3 regions of the Allobosea sp. GW823-FHT01F03 genome follow, and region 1 is predicted to be linked to each of the others. Evidence: predicted binding sites of a transcription regulator. Region 1 holds the regulator's gene; each other region holds the start of a gene.
What was found. The regulator PhoB, encoded in region 1, activates phosphate uptake and scavenging genes when phosphate is short. The targets are predictions, from matches to a motif close to TGTCATNNANCTGTCAT.
Positions count from the first base shown of each region.

Region 2: a site for PhoB is predicted at 2,623-2,639, ahead of AC3RCC_RS13430 (CorA family divalent cation transporter). Genes of this name have one in related genera too.
Region 3: a site for PhoB is predicted at 2,689-2,705, ahead of AC3RCC_RS00400 (esterase-like activity of phytase family protein). Genes of this name have one in related genera too.

Region 1 covers NZ_CM179505.1:278,390-284,406, reverse strand. The annotation lists gene pstC (phosphate ABC transporter permease subunit PstC) at 1-194, shown strand, start outside; gene pstA (phosphate ABC transporter permease PstA) at 209-1,099, shown strand; gene pstB (phosphate ABC transporter ATP-binding protein PstB) at 1,124-1,930, shown strand; gene phoU (phosphate signaling complex protein PhoU) at 1,969-2,691, shown strand; gene phoB (phosphate regulon transcriptional regulator PhoB) at 2,721-3,419, shown strand; gene AC3RCC_RS01325 (YnfA family protein) at 3,494-3,814, opposite strand; gene AC3RCC_RS01320 (NUDIX hydrolase) at 3,811-4,251, opposite strand; gene AC3RCC_RS01315 (GcrA family cell cycle regulator) at 4,322-4,876, opposite strand; gene AC3RCC_RS01310 (aspartate aminotransferase family protein) at 5,417-6,017, shown strand, end outside.
Region 2 covers NZ_CM179505.1:2,782,095-2,788,111, reverse strand. The annotation lists gene mgtE (magnesium transporter) at 1-317, shown strand, start outside; gene AC3RCC_RS13440 (glycoside hydrolase family 25 protein) at 412-1,344, shown strand; gene AC3RCC_RS13435 (glycoside hydrolase family 25 protein) at 1,496-2,437, shown strand; gene AC3RCC_RS13430 (CorA family divalent cation transporter) at 2,686-3,687, shown strand; gene AC3RCC_RS13425 (SDR family oxidoreductase) at 3,780-4,649, shown strand; gene AC3RCC_RS13420 (DUF1254 domain-containing protein) at 4,725-5,759, opposite strand; gene AC3RCC_RS13415 (acid phosphatase) at 5,835-6,017, opposite strand, start outside.
Region 3 covers NZ_CM179505.1:82,475-88,491, reverse strand. The annotation lists gene AC3RCC_RS00405 (class I SAM-dependent DNA methyltransferase) at 1-2,581, shown strand, start outside; gene AC3RCC_RS00400 (esterase-like activity of phytase family protein) at 2,767-4,137, shown strand; gene aspT (aspartate-alanine antiporter) at 4,186-5,853, opposite strand; gene AC3RCC_RS00390 (COG3904 family protein) at 5,978-6,017, opposite strand, start outside.

The sequences.
Region 1 (6,017 bases):
GTAACGCCAACCGGCTCTCGGCCTCGGTGATGGACCCCGGCTCGACCATCGCCTCGCGCATCGCCAACGAGTTCAACGAGGCGCTCGGCCTGCAGCTGCACGCGCTGATCGCGCTCGGCTGCATCCTGTTCTTCGTCACCTTCGTCGTCCTGGTCATCGCGCGTATCCTCGTCGCGCGCGTCAAGTCCTTCTGAGGGAAGCGCAACCGATGAACCAGACGCCTCCTGCCGCCCCCGCGATGACCCCGGAAGTGCCCTGGGGCCGCGTCCGTCCGGCACGCCGCAATGCCGACCGGCTGATGAAGATCATCGCCACGGCGTTCACCCTCGTCGCCATCACCGTGCTGTTCTGGATCCTCGGCATGCTGGTGGTGAAGGGCATCGGCGGGCTTTCGGCCGGCACCTTCACGCAGGTGACGCCCGGCCCCGGTTCCGAGGGCGGCGGCCTTGCCAACGCCATCGTCGGCTCGGCCGTGCTGACCTTTCTCGGCATCGCGCTGGCGACGCCGATCGGCGTGCTCGCCGGGACCTATCTCGCCGAGTACGGCCGGGGCTCGAAGCTCGCCAACCTGATCCGCTTCATCAACGACATCCTGCTCTCGGCGCCCTCGATCCTGATCGGCCTGTTCGTCTACGTCATCCTGGTCGAGCCCTTCCGCGGCTATTCCGGCTGGGCCGGCGGCGTCGCGCTCGGCATCATCGCGATCCCGGTCATCGTGCGCACCACCGAGGACATGCTGCGCCTCGTGCCGGCGCCGCTGCGCGAGGCCGGCTCGGCCCTCGGCGCCCCGCCTTCGGTGGTCATCACCGCGATCACCTGGCGGGCCGCGAAGTCCGGCATGGTCACCGGCATCCTGCTGGCGCTGGCGCGCATCGCCGGCGAGACGGCGCCGCTGCTCTTCACCGCGCTGAACAATAATTTCTGGTTCTCGCCGACCCTGGTCGGCGGCGTCTCCAACCTGCCGGTGACGATCTATCAGTTCGCCTCGGCCCCTTACGAGAACTGGCAGCAGCTCGCCTGGGCCGGTTCGCTGATCATCACCGTCTCGATCCTTTTGCTCTCGCTTATCGCCCGGCGCATCGTGCGCGGCGGCAAGTGAGCACCACGTCCGATCGGAAGGAACATGTCGATGCTCTCGACCCTGGAACTCAGCCCGCAGGTCCTCGACGCCCAGGCGCCGATCCGGATCGCGGTGAAGAACCTCGATTTCTACTATGGCGAGCACAAGGCGCTGAAGAACGTCAATCTCAGCTTCCGTGACCGCCACGTCACCGCGCTGATCGGCCCCTCCGGCTGCGGCAAGTCGACCCTGCTGCGCATCTTCAACCGGATCTACTCGCTCTATCCGGAGCAGCGCGCCACCGGCGAGGTCCTGCTCGACGGCCGCAACGTCATCTCCAACGATGTCGACGTCAACGAGCTGCGCTCGCGCATCGGCATGGTCTTCCAGAAGCCGACGCCCTTCCCGATGTCGATCTACGACAACGTCGCCTTCGGCATCCGCCTCTACGAGAAGCCGCCGAAATCGGAGCTCGACGACCGCGTCGAGGGCGCGCTGCGCCGCTCCGCCCTGTGGGACGAGGTCAAGGACAAGCTGAAGAGCTCCGGCATGGGGCTCTCCGGCGGCCAGCAGCAGCGCCTGTGCATCGCCCGCACCATCGCCCAGAAGCCCGAGGTGATCCTGTTCGACGAGCCGACTTCGGCCCTCGACCCGATCTCGACCGGCAAGATCGAGGACCTGCTGGAGCAGCTGAAGAGCGACTTCACCATCGTCATCGTCACCCACAACATGCAGCAGGCGGCGCGCGTCTCGCAGTACACCGCCTTCATGTATCTCGGCGAGGTCGTCGAGTTCGACGCGACCAACACCATCTTCATGAACCCCAACAAGAAGCAGACGCAGGACTACGTCACCGGCCGCTTCGGCTGAGCCCTGCCGTTCCGCTCGCCCTCGAAGGATTCGCCCCGATGTCCGACCATATCGTCCGCTCCTATGATGCCGACCTCGAAGGGCTGCGCCGCAGCCTGGCCGAGATGGGCGGCATGTCCGAGCGCATGCTCGGCGACTCCACCGTGGCGCTGGTGCGCCGCGACACGGCGCTGGCCCAGAAGGTGATCACCGCCGACCAGCGGCTCGACAATCTCCAGCGCGATGTCGAGGAGAAGGCGGTGCTGACCATCGCCCGGCGCCAGCCGCTCGCCAACGACCTGCGCGAGCTGATCTCGGCGATCCGCATCGCCGCTGACATCGAGCGCGTCGGCGACCTCGCCAAGAACATCGCCAAGCGCGCGGTCGCGATCTCCGGCCAGTTCTCGCCGCCGCACCGCGCCGTGGTCGGGCTCGAGCATATGAGCCGTCTGGTCCAGGCGCAGCTCAAGGACGTGCTCGACGCCTATGCCGCCAGCAACGAGCAGAAGGCGATGGAGGTCTGGCGCCGCGACGACGAGATCGACGCGCTCTACACCTCGCTCTTCCGCGAGCTCCTGACCTATATGATGGAAGATCCGCGCAACATCACCTTCTGCACGCATCTTCTGTTCTGCGCCAAGAACGTCGAGCGCATCGGCGATCACACCACCAACATCGCCGAGACGATCCATTACCTGATCACCGGCCAGTCGGTGGAGGAGAGCCGGCCCAAGCTCGACACCACCAACATCCTGGTCGACCTGCCCGCGGCCAATGGCTGAGCGGATGGGCGCCTGAGCGGAGGCTCGACATGCCTGCACGCATCCTGATCGTCGAGGATGAGGAGCCGCTGACCCTGCTGCTCCGCTATAATCTCGAGGCCGAGGGCTTCGAGGTCGACACCGTCGCGCGCGGCGACGATGCCGAGCTGCATTTGCGCGACCATACCCCTGACCTCGTCCTGCTCGACTGGATGCTGCCCGGCCTTTCCGGCATCGAGCTCTGCCGGCGCCTGCGCGCCCGGCGCGACACGGAGCGGGTGCCGATCATCATGCTGACGGCGCGCGGCGAGGAGACCGAGCGGGTGCGCGGCCTCGCCACCGGCGCCGACGATTATGTCGTCAAGCCGTTCTCGCTGCCGGAGCTGATCGCCCGCATCCAGGCGCTGCTGCGCCGGGTCAAGCCCGGCCATGTCGTCGGCATGCTGACCGCCGGCGATCTCGAGCTCGACCGGACGACGCGGCGGGTGCGCCGGGCAGGCGCCGAATTGCATCTCGGTCCGACCGAGTTCCGCCTGCTCGAATTCCTGATGCAGGCCCCGGGCCGGGTCTATTCGCGGGCCCAACTGCTCGACGCCGTCTGGGGCCGCGACGTCTATATCGACGAGCGCACCGTCGACGTCCATGTCGGGCGCCTGCGCAAGGCGATCACCCCCGACGACGCCAAGGACCCGCTGCGCACCGTGCGCGGCGCCGGCTACGCCTTCGACGAGACGTTCGCGCGAAGCTGAGCGCCAAGTCTGCCCTCATCCTTCGAGGCGCAATCTGCGATCGCTCCTCAGGATGAGGGCTGGAGGTTCGACGCTCAGCGCGGCGCGGCGACGATCACCGCTGCGCCGGCGAGGCAAAGGACTGCGCCCGTGAGGTCGAAACGGTCCGGCGGCACCTTCTCGACCAGCCACATCCAGCCCAGCGACGCGACGATGTAGACCCCGCCATAGGCGGCGAAGGCCCGGCCGGCGGCGGCGCTGTCGATCAGCGTCAAGAGCCAGGCGAAGAGCGCCAGCGCCAGAAGCCCCGGCAGCAGCCACCAGGCCGATTTGCCGAGCTTGAGCCAGGCCCAGAACGAGAAGCAGCCGGCGATCTCGGCCAGCGCGGCCCCCAGATAGATCGCGAAACTGGTCATGGCGCTGCGGCGAAGCTGGCCGCGAGCCGGGCGAAGACCGGACGGTAGGCTTCCGAGGCGAGCGGCGACAGCTCGCGGGCCTCGGCGAGGTCGAACCAGCGGATCTCGCTGTGCTCGTCATTGCTGATCCGGGCTTCGCCCACCCAGCCGGTCACCGCGAACAGATGCCACAGAGCCGGGGTGACGCCGTCGCTCTCGGTCGTCTCGATGGTGGTCAAGCGCGTGAAGCTGGTCGGCTCGATACCGATCTCCTCCTGCAATTCGCGTCTCAGTGCCTGCTCGATCGTCTCGTCGGGCTCGACATGCCCGCCGATCGTGTCCCAGCAGGACGGTCTGTTGCGGCGATGCGGGGCTCTCAGTCCGAGCAGGATGTCTCCGCCCCGGATCGTCAGGGCGCAGGCATATTCGACGGGCGCGGGACGTTCTGCGGTGCGCATCGGCGTCTCTCCACCAATGGAAAAGCCGGCCCGAGGGCCGGCTTCAATTCTTCTACACAGGGGTGCCGGGTCAGGCGCGCACCTTGCTGCGGTCGCGGCGCCGGTCGGCCGCCGGCTGGTAGGCGATGCGGGCATGATAGCCGCAATAGGGCATGCCGGTCAGCGAGCGGCCGCCGCAGAAGCGGAATTCCGGCGAGGTCGGGTCGCCCATCGGCCAGCGGCACATATATTCGCGCAGGTCCATGATGGTGACACGCTCGGAGAACGGGATCACCACCTCCTCGGCCGGGGCCGCCGGGACGTGCTCCGCTTCCGGTTCCGCCTCGATCTCCGGGACGAATTGCGGGGCGAGCGCCGTGTTGCCGCGGGTCATGCCGCCGCTCGCGGCGGCAGGGCTCGCCATCGGATGGGCCGGCGGACGCGTCGTCGGCTTGCGCGGGCGCGGCGCGGCCGAGCCGGGATTCTTGGCGCGGCCCGAAAGGCCGAGGCGGTGGACCTTGCCGATGACAGCATTGCGGGTGACGCTGCCGAGTTCGCCGGCGATCTGGCTGGCGCTCAGTCCGTCATTCCAGAGCTTCTTGAGCAGTTCGACGCGTTCGTCGGTCCAGGCTCCAGCTTCGCTCATCGATTTCACCTGTCTTCGTCATGCCTCGCCATAGCCCGGCGACGCATAGGAAAAGATCATGGCGGAATCCGATATCGGCAGCGCCCGTCGAAGAACGGAAACCGCTACGCTCGGAACTGACGATACTGGAGACGCCGCACGAGATGTCGTATCTGACGAGGCCGACCATACAAGATGGCTTGACTCGGCCACAAGAGTCGCCGAATCGGAAATCGTCTTTTCCCCAGACAAAGCTTCGATCCCGCAGTCAGGTGAGTCTATTTGGCAACGCTGCGGCGCCCGGCCGGAATTGACAGTGCCGGACCGCTTTTGCATAGTCTTCTCAATGCGGCCGCCCTTGGGGCGGCGCTTATGTTTTGAGCGATCCGGACTTTCGAGCGATGCGGCTGACGGCGCGACGAGAAAACGGGAAAGGCCTGCGACGATAACGTCGCCGCGGGGTCGCATCGTGCTGGCAGATCGCCGCCGCGCCCCGAACCACCGCTTCACACCCCGGCGCCCAGCGCTTTCCGTTACGTTCCGTCGCGAGGACCTCGCTCCATGAGCTCCGCTTCCGTTTCCGCCAATGCCTCCGTTCTGCTGCCGACCTATGCGCGCGCACCCGTCGCCTTCGAGCGCGGCGAAGGTGCCTGGGCGATCACCGCCGATGGCCAGCGCTATCTCGATTTCGGCGCCGGCATCGCCGTCAACGCGCTCGGCCACGCCCATCCGCATCTGGTCAAGGCGCTGACCGAGCAGGCCCAGCGCATCTGGCACACCTCCAATCTCTACGCGATGCCGGACGGCGAGAAGCTCGCCCGCCGGCTCTGCGAGGCGACCTTCGCCGAGCGCGTCTTCTTCACCAATTCGGGCGCCGAGGCGAACGAATGCGCGATCAAGATGGCGCGCAAATACCATGCGGCGCAGGGCCATCCCGAGCGCTACCGCATCGTCACCTTCGAGGGCGCCTTCCACGGCCGCACGCTGGCGACCATCGCCGCCGGCGGCCAGCAGAAATACATCGACGGCTTCGGCCCCAAGGTCGACGGCTTCGACCAAGTGCCCTTCGACGACGAGGCGGCGCTGCGCGCGGCGATCACGCCGGAGACCGCGGCGCTGATGATCGAGCCGATCCAGGGCGAGGGCGGCCTGCGCTCGGTGC
Region 2 (6,017 bases), 2.5 Mb from region 1:
TCGGCAGCTGGAACCGGGCGCGCTTCTTCCGGCGCGAGATGATCGTCGGCCTGTTGAACGGCGTCGCCTTCGCGGTGATCACCGGCACGGTCTCCGGCTTCTGGTTCGGCAATCTGATGCTCGGCGTGGTGATCGCGCTCGCCATGGTCGCGACCCTTGTGGTCGCGGCGCTCGCCGGCGTCGTCGTGCCGCTCGCGCTCGACAAGGCCGGCATCGACCCGGCGATCTCGTCCGGCACCTTCGTCACCACGGTCACCGACGTCGTCGGATTCTTCTCCTTCCTCGGCATCGCGACGATCCTGCTGCGCCTGGGCTGACCCAGGGAAAGCCGCGACGGCGGAAGAAAAACCGGTAACGTAAACCGGGCGTCAAGATTTCTCCGCAATCTTGCCGAGGATGACGCCCCGCCGCATGCCACACCGATTTTCAGCCTCGCTCGTCCTCGCTGCCGCGCTCGCCGTGCTGGGTGGTTGCGTGGCGCTGGACCATTATCCGAGCAAGGGCGATGCGCGCCCCCATCCCGGCGTCGAGGCGGCGCGCCGATATCCGATCCAGGGCATCGACATCTCGCGCTGGCAGGGTGAGATCGACTGGGCCTCGGTCAAGGCCGCCGGCACCCGCTTTGCCTATATCAAGGCGACCGAGGGCGGCGACCATATCGATCCGGCCTTCCAGAGGAACTGGGAGGGCGCGCGCCGGGCCGGCGTGCCGCGCGGTGCCTATCACTTCGTCTACTGGTGCCGTCCGGCCCATGAGCAGGCGGTCTGGTTCAAGCAGCAGATCCCGAACGATCCCGACGCCCTGCCCCCGGTGCTCGACGTCGAGTGGAACGGCCATTCCAAGACCTGCCCGAAGAAGGTCGAGCGCTCGCTGGCGCTGGAGAAGATCCGGCTGATGCTGACCGAGCTAGAGCAGCTCACCGGCAAGAAGCCGGTGATCTACACCGACATCACCTTCCACAAGGACGTGCTGGAAGGCGAGTTCGACGACTACGCCTACTGGATCCGCTCGACCGCAGCCAAACCCGAGGCGCGCTACAACAACCGGCGCTGGTCGTTCTGGCAATTCACCACCACCGGCCGCATTCCCGGCATCAAGGGCGATGTCGACCGCAACGCCTTCTACGGCAACGAAGGCGAGTTCGCCGGCTGGCGCGAGGGCCGCTTCGACATCGGCACCCGGACCTGGACGCGCGAACGCGGCGTCCCGCCCAATCCGACCCCCGGCCCCGAACATCCTCCGGTCGCGACGCTGCCGGGCGCGGCCGCCCCGATCGCGGCATCGCGATTCCATCCGGCGAGCCTCGGCCAGGCCGCCGAGCAGGGCGAAGCCGAGGCGGAGTGAGCCGGCGGCGGCAGCGCCTCACCGGTTAACCAAGGCTGAAGCCGCTCGCTCGAATGCTAACCACCTCTTAACCCGGCGCCCGCCTATCCTGCCTGGACACAGGGAGGACCGTATGGCGCGCCGCGCTGAAACCAGTTCAGGAAAGCGGCGCATGCCCGGCCTTGGCTACCGCCTACTGATGACGGCAGGGCTCGGCCTGCTCTGCGCCACGCCCGCTCAGGCGCTCTACCCGAAAAAGGGCGATTCCAGCCCGCATGCCGGCGTCAGCGACGCCCGCCGGCGCTCGATCCAGGGCATCGACGTCTCGCGCTGGCAGGGCGACATCGACTGGGCCAGGGTCAAGGACGCCGGCACCCGCTTCGCCTTCATCAAGGCAACCGAGGGCGGTGACCATATCGACCCGAGTTTCCGCAAGAACTGGGAAGGCGCCAAGAAGGCCGGCGTGCCGCGCGGCGCCTACCACTTCGTCTATTGGTGCCGTCCGGCCAAGGATCAGGTGCGCTGGATGAAACGCCACATCCCGCGCGACGCCGACGCATTGCCGCCGGTGCTCGATGTCGAGTGGAACGGGCATTCGGAAGCCTGCGGCAAGAAGATTCCGCGCGCCAAGGCGCTCGCCAAGATCCGCGAGATGCTGAAAGGCCTGCAGGAGCATACCGGCAAGAAGCCGATCATCTACACCGACATCACCTTCCACGAGGACGTGCTGGAAGGCGAGTTCAACGACCACCCCTACTGGCTGCGCTCGACCGCGGCGCCGCTGCGCCATCGTTATGAGCGCAAGCAATGGGAATTCTGGCAGTTCACCGCGACCGGCCGCGTGCCCGGCATCACCGGGGATGTCGACCGCAATGCCTTCTTCGGCACGGAGCGCGAATTCACCGCCTGGCGTGAGGGCCGCTTCGACATCGGCGCGCGCCAATGGCGTGGCGGCGAGCCGAAGGTCGCGTCGCCCAAACCGGCCGCACGCCCCGCGGCCGTCGAGACGAAGCTCGCCCGCGGTACGCCACCGGCACTGGTGCCGGCCCCGCGGCCGCCGAAGGCATTGCTGACGCGCCAGGTCGCCAGCACGGGCTCGATCAAGCGAAACTAGAGCCTGCCGTTCTCACAGGTGGCTTCCCTCATCCTGGGCGAGCGTAGCTCGGCCCGGGGTCCATCGTAGAGCTCGGTATCCTACGATGGACTCCGGGTCTGCGCCGCCTCGCGGCTCGCGCAGAATGACGGCGGCGTGCCCGACTTCGATCAACAGGCTCTCGTTTGCAGACATGCCAGACGGACTGTCGCGAAACCGTCATATGACGGGCGCTGATGCTGGCGGACATCCCGTCAGCCGGAAGCAGCGTGTCGATACTTCAGGATATCCAGTCCCGGGCCGGTTTCATCTGGGCCTATCGCTTCGACGATGAGGGCCGTGCCAGCCTCGTGCCGCGCGACCGGGCCCCCGCACTCGCCCTCGACGGCGCCAAATTCGTCTGGCTCCATCTCGATCTCGTCCACAGCCGCACCAAGCAATGGATCGCCGAGCGCAGCGAGCTGCCGCTGGAGGCGCAGGCCGTCTTCCTGTCGCAGGACGAGCATCAGCGGCTCTATCACGACCCGGATTTCGTCTGGGGCATCACCTATGATCAGGTCCGCGAGGTCGACAGCCTCGCCGATGACTGGGGCATGATGCACTGGATCGTCGGCGAGCGCTTCCTGATCACCGGCCGCCGCCAGGCCCTGCAGGCGACGCGGCTGACCCGCGACACGCTGGAGGCGGGCTTTCGCGCCACCTCCCCCGAAATGCTGTTCGAGCGCGTCATCGAATTCGTGATCGAGGATGTCGCCGAGGATGTGAACCGCCTCGCCGACGACGCCGATTCGATCGAGGACCACATCATCGACGACCGGATCGGCGACGAGGCCCGCAAGCTCGGCGCGATCCGCCGGCGCACGGTCAGGCTGCACCGCCAGCTCAACGGGCTGCACCAGCTCTTTCGCCGCTTCCAGGAGACGGCCGCGGGGCGGGCAGCACCCGAGAAGGTCAGGAGCGCGACCGCAAGGCTGCTTCACCGCGTCGACACCATGCTGGGCGACGTCCAGCTCGTGCAGCAGCGCGCAAGGCTTCTGCAGGACGAGATCGCCGCCCGTCTCAGCGCCCAGACCAACCACCATCTCTACGTGCTCTCGATCCTGACCGCGACGCTGATGCCGGCGACGCTGGTCACCGGCTATTTCGGCGTCAACACCAAGGCCCTGCCCTTCCTCGAGACCGAGTTCGGCTGGCTCTATATTCTCGGCCTGTCGGGGCTGGCGGCGGGCGCGGTCTTCTGGCTGCTCAAGCGCCGAAACGTGATCGGTTGAGTGGCGCGAGGGTCTGCTCCGGCGCAAGCGAACCTTTACCGATGGTCCGCGTAGGATCTGCGGGAGTGGGAGCCTTGCACGGGAGAAAGCTTGTGCGCAGCAATGTGCTTGTCACTGGCGGCGGCGGACGGCTCGGGCGCGCTTTGTCGCAAGTCGGAGGCCCGGGCGTTCGTGGCCTGTCGAGCCGGGAACTCGACATCACCGATCCCGCCGCCGTCCGCTCGGCGCTCGATCGGCTGCGCCCGGCTGTCGTGATCAATGCCGCCGCGCTCAGCCGCGTCCAGGATTCCGACACCGCACCGGAGCGCGCGCGCGCCGTCAACGCCGAAGCGCCGGGCGATATCGCACGAGCCTGCGCGGAGCGCGGCCTGCCCCTGATCCAGATCTCGACCGACTATGTCTTCGGGGCCGAGACCCTGCGGCCCTGGCGCGAGTCGGATCCGGTATCGCCCGTCAACAGCTATGGCCGCCTGAAGGCCGAGGGCGAGCGCAACGTCCTCTCCGCCAGCGACAGGGCCTGCATCGCCCGTGTGGCCTGGCTCTTCGGCGATGGCGAGGATTTCATCGCGCCCCTGTTGCGGGGCGACACCGAGACCGTCAGGGTCGCCGACGATCAGATCGGCTCGCCGACGCCGATCGTCCCGCTGGCCGAGCGCCTGCTGGCGCTGGCCGGCCGGCTCGGCGCCGGCGAAGCCACGCCAAGAACGCTGCACATCGCCGGATCGCCGCCCGTATCACGCGCCGACTGGGTCGCCGCCGCGTTCGAGGCGCTGCATCGTGCCGGGCGGCAAACGCCAGCGCTTGTGCGGGTTCCGATGGCGGAGTTCGGCGGCACCGTCCGCCGGCCCCATTACAGCGCCCTCGATTGCAGCCTTGCGGCCGAACTCTTCGGTGGCGTGATCGACTGGAGGATCGCAGCCGCCCGACCCGAACTCTTCGCTGAACGGGTCCTGTCGGCTTAGCCGCGCAGGCCGCCCGCCACGGACGACCGCCATGGCGGACAACCGGCCTCCCCCCGCATGGCGGTCCGTCTCGGCTCAGTTTGCCGCCTTCGCGTCCGGGAAAACCCACTTGCCGCAGAGGATGGCTTGCTCGGGACGATAGAGCCGCACCGTATAGTTCCAGCCCTCGACGATCGGCAGGCAGTTCGGGATCTTGCCGTCACAGCCGCCGAGCTGGACGGTCACCGAACCATCCTCGCTTCTCTTCGCGGTGATGTCGTTGATCGAATAGGCATTGTAGGGGTTTTTCTCGAAGAATCCCTTTCGATTGTAGACGCTGATCGACCAGAATTCCTTCACCGGAACGGTCTTTGGCACATTGATGGTGTAGACCGTTTTGCCGTCGTTCTTCGCGGGCGTGAAGCTCGCGTAGATGGCGTCCTTGTCGGGAATGCCGCCCCATCCGGCGGCTGTGCCGATCAGGTGCTGGATCGGCTCGACCTCGCCACGGGCTCCGAAGGAACCGCGAAACGACGTCTGGTATTTTGCCAGCGCGAGCAGCGCATTGCGAACGCCCGTGAGGCTCTCCTCGTCCCAGTTCGGAAGCTCGAGCTTCCCTGAATCCTTCTGGCTGACCTTGATGGCGTCCTGCAGCGTGTGGACCTTTTCGAGATCCTTCGGATCGCCCGGATCGACCAGTGTTCGGATAGCGACGAACGCGTATCGCGTGCCGACCGTTTCCTTGGTCAGCGTAACCGGCTGCGTGCCGTAGGCGACGATCGGCAGGTAGTGATCCTGATCGACGACCATCATCGACATGTAGCGCTTGCCGGTGTCAGGCAGTGAAAGCGTGACCGGCCCGGCGGCAAGATCGAACACGGCAAACGAATAAAGCGTATCCCGGTTCATGCGAATGACCGTTTGCCGATCGATCGCCGTCGGCTCCCGGGAGTGCAGAAACCTGCCCAACCCGCCTACGGTCTTTGCGTTCGCCGCGAGGTAATGGTCGGTCTCGGCGCGGATGAAATTGTCGACGGTCACCGGCACTTTGCCGCCGCGTTCCTGGGCGAGCACTCCGGTCGCCAGCGCGGCCGATGCGAGCACGAGACCGATTCCAACCAATCGCAACATGGAACTTACCTCTTCTTTCAGGGATGGCGCCGGGCGAGGCGTTTCTGATCGCGCGCAGCACCGGCTGGTAATCGACTATTGCCCGGACAGCGCCGCGATCTCGGCAGCGCAATCCGGCGCCGGGCCCGTCCGCTTCGCCTTCGCAGCCTCGACCTCGGCCTTCGCGGCCTCGATATCGGCAAGGAAGGCCGGGTCTGTCTGCAGCCGCGCCACGGTCGCCGCGCCCATGATCCGCCCGGCATCGACATCGCTCTGCCA
Region 3 (6,017 bases), 200 kb from region 1:
GCTGGTCGAGGATCTCTGGCGGGCGATGGATCGCGGCGACTATTCCTCGGCGGTGCGGGCCCAGATCAAGCAGTTCAACGGCCGGATGTTCGCCGAGCCGCAGGTCTTCGCGCTCGGTCGCGACGGCATCGCCGAATTGCTGGCGGCGGCCGAGCATGATTGGAGCCTGGTCGAACCGGCGATCTTCGGCGCCCTGCTCGAACAGGCGCTGGAGCCGGCCGAGCGGGCAAGGCTCGGCGCGCATTACACGCCGCGCGCCTATGTCGAGCGCCTGGTCGTCGAGACCGTGATCGCGCCGCTGCGCGACGATTGGCGGGCGGTGCTCGGCGCCGCCCAGCAGGCGCGCGATGGCGGCAGTGCGCGCACCGCGCTGGCGCTGGTCGAGGCCTTCCACATGAAACTCTGCAAGACGCGGGTGCTCGACCCTGCCTGCGGCACCGGCAATTTCCTGCATGTCGCCCAGGACCTGATGAAGCGGCTCGAGGGCGAGGTGCTGGAGACCGCCGCGGAGCTCGGCGCGGTCGAGCATTTCGGCGGTTTTGCCGAACGCGGCGTCGGGCCGGGGCAGTTCTTCGGTATCGACGCCAATCGCCGGGCGGTGGCGATCGCCGATCTGATGCTCTGGATCGGCTATCTGCAATGGCATCTGCGGACGCGGGCCTACGCGCCGCGCGAGCCGATCCTGCGGAAGCTCGCGCAGATCGTGCCGGGCGATGCCCTGCTGACCTGGGACGACTGGCCGGTGCCTTCCGTGGAGGCCGGCCGCGAGGTCGCGCCGGCCAATCCGCGTCCGCCGCCCTGGCCGGAGGCGGAGTTCATCGTCGGCAACCCGCCCTTCATCGGCGGCAAGGACCTGCGCCGGCGCCTCGGCGACGGCTATGTCGCGGCGCTGCGGCTGGCCTGGCCGCAGATGAACGAGAGCGCCGACCTCGTCATGTACTGGTGGGATCGGGCCGCCGCGCTGCTCACCGCACCGGGCACGGCGCTGCGGCGCTTCGGTTTCGTCACCACCAATTCGATCACCCAGCTCTTCCAGCGCCGCACGGTCGAGCGGCATCTCGATGCGCGGAGCCCGGTCTCGCTGCTGCTGGCGGTCGCCGACCATCCCTGGACCAAGGCCGGCAAGGACGCCGCGGCGGTGCGCATCGCCATGACGGTGGCCGTGGCCGGCAGGCATGAGGGGCGCCTGCTCGAAGTCACCTCCGAGACGGGCCTCGACAGCGATCAGCCGCAGATCGGCTTTGCCGAGCGGGCGGGCCGGATCAATGCCGACCTCACCATCGGTGCCGACGCCTCGCAGGCCCGGCCATTGCTTGCAAACGAGGCCCTGTGCTCGCCTGGCGTCAAGCTGCACGGGGCGGGCTTCATCGTCTCGCCGGACGCGGCGCAGGCGCTCGGCCTCGGCCGGCGGCCCGGGCTCGAAGCCCATATCCGGCCCTATCGGAACGGGCGCGATCTCACCGCCCGCCCGCGGGGCGCCCTGGTCGTCGACCTGCTCGGGCTCGATGCCGGCGAGGTCCGCGAGCGCTTCCCGGAGGTCTACCAGCACCTTCGCCTGACCGTCGAACGGGACCGGCAAGCGCAGTTCGCGCGCTCGCCGACTGCCGATGCAAAGAGCTATCTGGCCAAGTGGTGGCAATTCGGAAAGCCGCGTCAGGAACTGCGCCCGGCGCTTTCCAGCCTGCAGCGCTACATCGCAACGGTCGAAACCGCCAAGCATCGCGTCTTCCAGTTCCTCGACCAGGCGATCCTGCCGGACAACATGGTCATCGCGGTCGCGCTCTCCGACGCCTTCCATCTCGGCGTGCTGTCCTCGCACTTCCACGCGATCTGGAGCCTGCAGCAAGGCGGGACCTTGGAGGACCGGCCGCGCTATTCCAAATCGCGCTGCTTCGACCCTTTTCCCTTCCCCGACGCCACGGAGAGCCAGAAGCAGGTGATCCGCGAGCCGACCGAGGCGCTCGACGCCTTGCGCAAGCAGGTGCTGGCGGCGCATCCCGGGCTGACGCTGACCGGGCTCTACAATGTCCATGACAAGATCCGGGCGGGTTTGCCGCTGACGCCCGGCGAGGAGAATCTCCGCGACCGCGGTCTCGTCCTGATCCTCGGGGAGCATCACGACGCCATCGATGCCGCTGTCGCCGCGGCCTATGGCTGGCCGGTCGATGCCGGTGCGGAGGACGTGCTTTCCCGCCTGGTCGCCCTCAACCGTGAGCGCTGGAGCGAGGAGGCGCGCGGCACGGTGCGCTGGCTACGGCCCGACTATCAGCGTCCGCGCTTCGGGGAAGGCGGCGGCATGGGCGAGCAGGTCGAGGCGGCCGAACTCTTGTCGCTGCCTACCGCCGCGGCCGGCCTGCCTGCCTTTCCAACCCAGCCGGTCGAGCGGGTCGCTGCCGTGCTCGCCGTCCTGGCCAGGGGCGGTGCGCCGCTCGATGCCGAGGCGATCGCCATGCAGTTCCGGCAGGGGCTCAAGGTCCGCCCGGCCATTCGCGCCGTCCTCGTTTCGCTGGCGCGGGTCGGCGAAGTCTCGACGGCCGATGGCGGCAGGCGCTTCGGCCGCCGTTTCGCGGCGCAGGGCTAGAGCATTTTCGAGCGAAGTGGACACCGGTTCGCGTGAAGAAAATGCGATCTGAAAAGAGATCGAGCATTTCCGTGTTTCAGGGAAATGCTCAAAAACTGTCGCGCCAGCGTCACGCCGCTGTCGCGCGGCTGCAAACTCCGGGCGCGAAGCGGGGGCCTTCCGCTCTTCCCAACCCGGAGTCCTCCATGCGTCTGCGCCTCGCTGCCGTCCTGCTTCTCTCGTCCACCATGCTCGCCGGCGCTCAGGATGCGTCCCAGGGAGGCTCGAAGGAGTTCCCGGCCAAGCTGGTCGGCCATGCCCTGCTGCCGGCCAACACCATCATCCCGGCCCCGGCCGATGCGCCGGCCGATCTCAAGGTCTCCGGCAAGTTCGTCACGCCCGGCAAGCGCGTCGAGCAGGTCGGCTCGGTGATGGGCACCTCGGGCGGACGCCCGACCGGCCTCTCCACCCCCTTCGCCGGCCAGCCGGTGCAGGGCTTCTCCGGCATCCGCTCGCTGGGCAATGGCGAGTTCCTGGTGCTGACCGATAACGGCTTCGGCGCCAAGGCGAACTCACCGGACGCGATGCTGTTCTTCCACCGCCTCAAGGCCGATTTCGAGGGCGGCAAGATCGAGCGCAGCGCCACCACCTTCCTGCACGACTCCGACAAGAAGGTGCCGTTCCGCATCGCCAATGAGGGCACCGAGAAGCGCTACCTGACCGGCGCCGATTTCGATCCGGAATCGATCCAGCCGATCGGCGACAAGATCTGGATCGCCGAGGAGTTCGGCCCCTATCTCATCCGCGTCGACCAGAGCGGCAAGGTCGAGGCGGTGTTCGAGACGCTCATCGACGGCAAGCCGGCCCGCTCGCCCGACCATTTCGCCGTCACCACGCCGGCTGCCCCGAACCTGCCGGTCGCGTTCAATGTCCGCCGCTCCAAGGGCTATGAGGGCATGGCGCAGTCGCCGGATGGTCGTTTCCTCTATCCGCTGCTCGAAGGCCCGCTCTGGAACGCCGAGACCAAGGGCAATGAGGAGCTCGACGGCAAGGAAGTGCTGCGCATCCTCGAATTCGACGTGCAGAACGAGAAGTGGACCGGCCGGTCCTGGTTCTTCCCGCTCGAGCAGAAGGGCCTCGCCATCGGCGACTTCAACATGATCGACAGCACTACAGCGCTGATCATCGAAAGGGATAACGGCGAAGGCACCGCCGACAAGGCCTGCGCTGCCGGCCAGAAGGGCCCGGACTGCTTCCACGACCTCGCCAAGTTCAAGCGCATCGTCAAGATCGAGATGAACGACGCCAATGTCGGCAAGGCCGTGCGCAAGATCGGCCATGTCGACCTGATGAAGATTGCCGATCCCGACAAGAAGGCGAAGCTGGGCGCCATCGACGGCGTGCTGCCCTTCCCCTTCTTCACCATCGAGAATGTCGACGTGGTCGATCTCGCCAAGGGCATCATCGTCGTCGGCAACGACAACAACCTGCCCTTCTCCTCGTCGCGCGACCCGAAGAAGGCCGACGACAACGAGCTGGTGCTGATCGAGGTCAAGGAACTGCTCGCCGCCAAGTGAGGCGCCAAACGAGGCGCTGAGCGCGCCGCAAAGCCGTCGCCGGGCTGCTCAGCCGATCAGCCCGGCCATGGCGACCACGACAGGCCCCATCAGCGGTAGCAGCACGTTCGAGATCGCATAGGTCACGGTGTAGCCGATCACCGGGATCGAGTTGCCGGCGAGCGAGACCAGGGCGCTGATCGAGGGCGTGCTGCAATGCTGGCCGGCAATGGCGCCGAGCAGGATCGGCCCCTCGATCCTGAGCAGATAATGGCCGATATAGAGCGAGGCCACCGCCGGCAGGGCCGAGACCAGGACGGAGAGCACCGGCAGGACGAGCCCGTATTGCTTGAGCAGGGCGAAGGCGTCCGGCCCGACCGAAAGCCCGACCGCGGCGATGAAGGTCGCCAGCCCGAAATCCTTCATGAAGGCGGCGGCCTCGGACGGGATCGCGCCGCTCTGCGGCCGGTGCATGTGCAGCCAGCCGAAGACCAGGCCGGAGACCAGCGCCCCGCCGCCCGTGCCGAGGGTGAGGTCGAGCGCCCCGATCTTCAGGCTGAGCTCGCCGAGCAGGAGCCCGGCGACGATGCCGAGCCCGAGCATGACGAAATCGGTCGCCGCGCTGGGCGAGAGCAGATGGCCGAGTTCCGGGCCGGCGCGGGCGATCGCATCCTCCGTACCGTACAGGGTCAGGATGTCGCCCTGTTCCAGGATGGTGCCCGGCAAGGCGGGGATGTTCTGGCCGAGCCGGCGGATCCGCGAGATGAAGACGCCGCGCCGCAATTCGGCACTGGCAAGCCGGCGCAGGTCGCGGATCCTGCGGCCGCGGACTTCTTGCCGGGTCAGAACCACCTCGCGCTCGACCAGCGGAGCATTGGCGCCGGGCGGCATTGGCACCTCGGCTCCGAGCCGCTCGCTGATCGCGATCACGGCGCGCCGCCGGCCGACCACCAGCACGATGTCGTCTGCTTCCAGCATCGTATCGGTGGTCGCCTTGTCGAAGCTGCCGCCGCGCCCGACCTGCGTGATGGTGACGACCCCATTGACGCTGTTCTCGAAGGCGCCGACGCTGCTTCCGCCGATCGCGCCGGCGCGGAAACCGCGCGAGACGATCTCCGGCACGCCGTTCTCCTTCGCGGTATCGTCATCGGCGCCGAGCTCGCGGGCAAGCGCAGCCGAGGCCTCGCGCACATTGATCCCGAGCAGGAGCGGGCCGATCTGCGTGGTGAAGACGACGATGGCGACGAGGCCGAACAGATAGGTGATGCTGTAGGCGGTCGCCATATTGCCCTGCAGGCGCTCGATTTCGGCGGCAGGCAGGGCAAGGCGCGTCATCGCCTCCGAGGCGGTGCCGAGCACGGCGGATTCTGTGGCCGAGCCGGCGAAGAGCCCGGAGGCCGTGCCGGCATCGAGGCCGAACGCCAGGATTGCCGCTGCCAGCAGCAGCAGCACCGTGACGACCTCGACGAAGGACAGGATGCCGTAGCGCCAGCCTCCGCGGATATTGTTGAAGAATTGCGGCCCGGCCGTGAAGCCGAGCGCGAAGATGAACAGCGCGAAGGCGACGTTCTTCAGGTCGGGGCTGATGGTGACGCCGAGCTGCCCGATCGCCAGCGCGACGAACAGCGTGCCGCAGACGCCGCCGATCTCCACCGAGCCGATCCTGATCTTGCCGATGAGATGGCCGAGCGCCAGCGAAACGAACAGGGCGACGACCGGTTGCGCGATGAACGACACGATGAAGCCCCGTCATGCTGCCAGCGACCAGCTGACTATCGGCGGCGTCTTTTGCGCGTGCAAGTTGGACGCAGGGCCAATGATCGCGGCTTATTGGTCCGAGCTTGCTGGCTTGACGTCCAGCTCAGCAGATCGCGTTGCGCAGCGCCGGCGCCAGCAACAGC